Linked DNA regions of Mangrovibacterium diazotrophicum. The protein of the gene in region 1 interacts with the protein of each later gene in a pairwise test. Links are inferred from orthologs where the notes say so. Each region holds a gene or a part of one and is shown in the gene's direction. Other genes may lie near its edges.

What was found.
Region 2: the proteins of BC643_RS06740 (region 1) and priA interact in binary tests that used the Escherichia coli proteins (3 or more experiments, as listed by UniProt). The link is inferred for Mangrovibacterium diazotrophicum from one-to-one orthologs.

What each region holds. Positions count from the first base shown.
Region 1 is NZ_RAPN01000001.1:1,779,395-1,782,256, forward strand. The notes cover bases 1-2,815. They hold BC643_RS06740 (single-stranded DNA-binding protein), read left to right. Parts: upstream 1-1,096; coding sequence 1,097-1,534; downstream 1,535-2,815. Other genes in these bases: mutY (A/G-specific adenine glycosylase), read left to right, coding at 1-965; gldE (gliding motility-associated protein GldE), read left to right, coding at 1,554-2,815. In the rest of the region: more of gldE, read left to right, coding at 2,816-2,862. UniProt on the Escherichia coli protein: Plays an important role in DNA replication, recombination and repair. Binds to ssDNA and to an array of partner proteins to recruit them to their sites of action during DNA metabolism. Acts as a sliding platform that migrates on DNA via reptation.
Region 2 is NZ_RAPN01000001.1:2,292,939-2,296,105, forward strand. The notes cover bases 14-3,133. They hold priA (replication restart helicase PriA), read left to right. Parts: upstream 14-397; coding sequence 398-2,869; downstream 2,870-3,133. Other genes in these bases: pfkA (6-phosphofructokinase), read left to right, coding at 14-278; BC643_RS09065 (ParA family protein), read left to right, coding at 3,083-3,133. In the rest of the region: more of pfkA, read left to right, coding at 1-13; more of BC643_RS09065, read left to right, coding at 3,134-3,167.

The sequences.
Region 1 (2,862 bases):
TGATATGGCTGTCGGAAATTATTCTCCAGCAAACCCGCATTGATCAAGGATTGGCGTACTTTAACCGGTTCGCAGAGAACTATCCCACGGTTGAAAAACTGGCGGCCGCCTCCGAAGACGAGGTATTAAAATTGTGGCAAGGACTTGGGTACTACTCCCGAGCACGAAATCTTCACTTTACCGCGAAAACAATCACCAGGGAGTTTGGTGGACAATTCCCAAAACAATACAGTGATATAATAAAACTAAAGGGAGTTGGCGAATACACGGCTGCCGCGATCGCCTCAATCTCCTACAAACAGCCATATGCAGTGGTGGACGGAAATGTCTACCGGGTACTTTCACGCATTTTTGGGATCGACACACCTATAGATAGTACAGAGGGAAAAAAAGCCTTCAAACAACTGGCGGAAGATTTGCTGGATCGCAATAATCCGGGAGACCACAACCAGGCAGTGATGGAATTCGGAGCAATACAATGCACTCCAAAAAATCCGAATTGCGCTGCCTGCCCCTTCTGCGACCGCTGTTTTGCTTTGCAGGGAAAAGCGATAGAACGCCTGCCTGTCAAACAAGGTAAAGTAAAGATCCGCCACCGTTATTTTAATTATCTGGTTTACGACCTCGAAGAATCTACCTTTTTGACCAAAAGAACCTCCAACGATATTTGGAAAAATCTTTATCAATTTCCCTTGATTGAAACAGCGTACAAAGCGGAAGTTGAAAGTTTGCACCTGGAATCAGAGCTACCTATTAATAATAGTATCGGTGATATCTCAGAGGTGACCGATTGGAAGAAACAAGTTTTAAGCCACCAGCACATTCACTATCGGTTTATTCACGTTCAGTTAAAAAACAAAAAAAATCTCCCAACCGATTTGATCGAAGTGAATAAAAAAGATATTTTTAACTTCGCTGTTCCAAAACCGGTCGAAAAACAACTAAATTATTTGAACTGGTTTTGATGCATTCGTATTGAGAAATGACACCGTTCATCACAAGAATAGCTACATTCATGAAATACTGATAGTTACAGAAACAAACAGACTATCATTTTTCGTACATTGAATGTTATTAATTTAAAACGAATCTAACTATGTCAGTAAACAAAGTTATTCTAATTGGCAATGTGGGACAGGATCCCGAGGTAAGACATCTGGATAAAGATGTGACTGTAGCTAACTTTTCATTGGCAACTTCAGAAAGTTATACCGCCAAAAACGGTGAAAAAGTAACCACAACCGAGTGGCACAATATCGTTGTTTGGCGAGGATTGGCTAAAGTAGTGGAACAATACGTAAGCAAAGGTGACAAACTGTACATTGAAGGCCGTATTCGCACCCGCTCGTGGGACGATAAAGACGGCAATAAGCGCTATACCACTGAGATATATGCTGACAACCTGGAAATGTTGACACCGAGAGGACAGTCGACCGGTGGTGGCCAGCAAATGTCGGAACCAAAAAATCAACAGGCAGAATCGGTTAATGAACCTGATTTTAGTTCATCGGAAGAAGATGACCTGCCATTTTAGTAACCAAAACATTAACTAATTGGAAACGGACCCTTTACCTCATTTACTTTCCCTGTCGTGGGATGTGTACTTCCACCCATTGACAGGTTCGGCTGTAATCAGCCTTTTTTTAATTGCATTATTACTTATTTCGTCTGCTCTGATTTCCGGCTCGGAAGTCGCTTATTTTTCGATAAGCCCTAAGGACCGCCAAATGTTGAGCAATCAAAAGGAAAAGAATAGTCATTTTATATTACACAATCTGGAGAATCCGGAAAAATTATTGGCTACCATCCTGGTGGCCAATAATTTTGTGAATGTAGGCATCGTCATTCTGTCGTCGTACGCCACTGAAATGCTGGTTGACTTTACGAATGCGCCTACAGTCGGCTTCATCTTCCAAATCATTGTCATTACTTTCTTCCTGCTGCTTTTCGGCGAAGTTATTCCGAAAGTTTATGCCACGCGGCACTCGTTGCGCGTCGCTCGAATTATGGCACTTCCGCTGAATGTATTGGAACGGATCTTCAGCCCGATCAACGCCATTCTGATTTACTCAACTTCATTTGTAAATCGCAGAATTCAAAAGCACTCACAAAACATCTCTGTTGATGAGTTGTCACAGGCGCTGGAGTTAACCGACGACCACGAGATCTCAGAAGACAAAGATATTCTGGAAGGAATCGTCAAGTTTGGGAATAAAAATGCTGTTGAAATCATGCGGCCACGCGTTGATGTTGAAGCCATCGACATCAAAGAATCACTCGACAAGCTGATCAACCTGATTAACGACTCTGGCTACTCGCGTATCCCGGTGTATTCGGAATCCTTCGATAATATTCGGGGAATTCTTTACATCAAAGATTTGCTCCCCTATACACACAATCGCGAAAATTTCCACTGGCAGTCCATCATCCGGCCACCCTTCTATGTTCCGGAAACCAAAAAAATTGATGACCTGTTGGAGGAGTTCCAAAAGAACAAGGTGCACATGGCCATTGTTGTTGACGAATACGGCGGCAGCTCCGGCATTGTGACACTCGAAGACATTCTGGAAGAAATTGTTGGCGAAATTGCCGATGAGTTTGATGAAGATGAAAACTACTTCACCAAAATAGCGGAGAATAAATACCTGTTTGATGGGAAGATTCTACTTAGCGATTTTTACAAGATTGTCGGGGTCGACGACCATGTTTTCGACGACTACAAAGGTGAAGCAGATACCCTGGCTGGGTTGATTCTGGAGCTGAAAGGTGAAATACCGGCGCTGAACGAGAAAATCTCGTGCCTCAACTTCATCTTCTCCATCGATAGTGTCGACAACAGACGGATTAAAAAAATTAAAGTCG
Region 2 (3,167 bases), 510 kb from region 1 along the record:
TAGCCAAGGCCGTTGAAGACAACTACCCCAACCTGGACGTTCGAGTTTCCATTCTAGGACACATTCAACGCGGTGGAAAACCATCGGCACGCGACCGGATTGCCGCAACAAAAATGGGTGTTGCTGCTGTTGAAGCTCTGCTCGACGATCAGAAGAGCATCATGATCGGGTTAGTGAAAAACTTCATTGTTGATCACGTTCCGTTCAACAAAGCCGTCAAGCTGAACCACAGCATCGACGAAGATCTGATACACATTCAAAGCATTATCAATATTTAAACACAATCCCCGCTTAGCCAGCGGGGATTTTTGTTATCCGCATTTCCGAGGCAGAAGTTATCAACAGTTCGCAGCGTAACCAAGCTTAACTGAATAAATTTTGCGAAGTTTGTAACACCATGACGGAACAACTTTTTGCCGATGTCATATTGCCCCTCCCCCTGGGTGACATGTTCACCTACCGGATTCCCGCCGATTTTCAAGCCAACATCAAAGTAGGTGTTCGGGTAATTGTACAATTCGGCGCCCGCAAATTTTTCTCCGCACTCGTTTATAAGTTGCACAACAACATGCCGGTCGGCTCCTTCGACATCAAGGATATTGATGCCATTCTGGATCCGGAGCCCATCATCACCCCCGCCCAGATTATTTTATGGGAATGGATGGTCGACTACTATTGCTGCACCATGGGCGAAGTGTACAAAGCGGCACTTCCGTCGGCGCTGAAGCTGGAGAGCCAGACTAAGGTGAGCTTCAACCCCAACTTCAATATGCCTGTTGACATGCCAGGCGAGGAAGAAGCACTGCTGCTGATGTTACAGGGACACGGGCAGGCTAATATTCAAAGCATCAATAAATTCCTCGGGAAAAAATCGGCACTGTCAACGCTGAAAATATTACTGGAAAAGAATGCGGTTTTAATTGAAGAAAAGCTCGCGGATTCCTATTCAGCCAAAGTGCAGCCCTTCATTTTTTTGCACCCAAAACTGGCCAATGATAACGCGATTCGGGAAGCACTTGAAAGCCTGAAAAAAGCGAAAAAACAACAGCAACTGCTCGAATTCTTCCTGGCGGAAACCTTGTACCATGAAGAAAAAAGGCCCAACATCGCCAAGAAAGAACTGTTGGAGCAAAGTGGGATTAGCGACACCGTGTTGCGAACGCTGCTGGAAAAGGAATTCCTGCATTTGCAGGAAATTGAAGTCGGCCGACTGGATTTCAGCAGTGATGGAGAGCAAAAGATATTCGACCTGAACGAGGCGCAAAACAAAGCCTTTTCAGAAATCAAACAATACCAACCAACCGGCAAACCGGTCTTACTGCATGGCGTTACCGCCAGCGGGAAAACCGAAGTGTACATCAAACTGATTGAGGAACAACTGGCACTGGGAAAACAAGTGCTCTACCTGGTTCCGGAGATTGGGTTGACCACACAGCTCATCAACCGGCTGAAACGCGCTTTTGGCGACAAAGCCGGCATTTACCATTCGCGCTTCAACGATTCGGAGCGTGTTGAAATTTGGCTGAACACCCTGCACGAGCGCGAAAAATCGTTCGAAATCATCATTGGCGCACGATCGGCAGCATTGTTGCCCTTCCGCAACCTGGGGCTGATCATCGTTGACGAGGAACACGAAAACAGCTACAAACAGTTCGATCCATCGCCACGCTACAATGCAAGGGACGTGGCCGTTGTGTTGGCCCAGATTCATCGGGCACAGGTGATTTTGGGGACCGCAACCCCTTCGTTCGAGAGCTACTTCAACGTCAAAACCAACAAATACGCTTTGGTTGAGATGAAGGAGCGCTTCCAAAACATAAGCTTGCCAGAAATGGTGATTGCCGATGTTCGGGAAGCTACCAAGCGCAAGCAAATGAAATCGCTGCTCACCCCGGATCTGTACGATTCGATAGAAACAGCATTGAAAAACGAAGAGCAGGTTATTCTTTTTCAAAACCGACGGGGTTTCGCCCCCTACCTGCAATGCGGCACTTGTGGCTGGATTCCGAAATGCAAAAACTGCGACGTCAGCCTCACCTATCATAAGCACCTTTCAGCGCTGGTTTGCCACTACTGCGGTCACACGCAATCGTTACCTGACGGATGCGGCGAGTGCCATTCCGAAGACATAAAGACACGCGGCTTTGGGACGGAGAAAATTGAAGAAGAACTTTCGCTCATCTTCCCAGAGGCGCGCATTGCCCGCATGGATATGGACAGTACCCGGGCCAAAAAAGCCTATGAGCGCCTGATTTACCAGTTCGAAAGCAAACAAATCGACATCCTTGTGGGAACCCAAATGGTAACCAAAGGGCTCGATTTCGATCACGTGAGCGTGGTGGGTATTCTGAATGCTGATCAGTTGCTGAACTACCCCGACTTCCGGTCGTTCGAGCGTTCGTACCAATTGATCGCCCAAGTGAGCGGCCGCGCCGGACGCAAAAACAAACAAGGAAAAGTGATCATCCAGACCACGCAACCGAAGCACCCTGTTTTACTGGAGGTCGCCGAGCACAATTTCATCCAGCTTTTCAACCGCCAAATGTCCGAACGGCAGCTTTTCAAGTACCCGCCCTACTTCAGGTTGGTGAAGGTTGTTTTGAAACACAAAAATCGCGACCGCCTCAACCTGGCAGCCAATCAAATGGCAGCCAAACTCCGGAAACTTTTCGGCTTCAATATTTTGGGACCCGAATACCCATTGGTCGGCCGAATTCAAAGCTGGTACCAGAAAGAAATCTGGGTAAAATTGGAGCGCGACCAAAAACTCATGTCGTCGAAGAAAAAAATACTCGAAGAAATAAAATCGATCAAAACCCAGCCCAACAATGCGGGTCTGGTGGCTTACGCCGATGTTGATCCCATGTAGCATAAACAAAAGGTTGGTTAAAAATTGTAAATCCGGCACGGCGATCCAAAAAATATTATTTTTGCACTCAACGAAAAAGCCAGAAAACTTCCGACCATCATAGCGGAAATCCGTCCGGCTCTTTCCGGTTTTAATTGATTAATTTTTCAAGTTAAGAAGCATTTTCACATAAAATATTAACTTTGAAACTCAGCAAAAAGAGGAAAGAAACCTATGGGAAAAGTAATCGCTTTAGCAAATCAAAAAGGGGGCGTCGGAAAGACAACGACAGCCATCAACCTGGCTGCCAGCTTGGCTG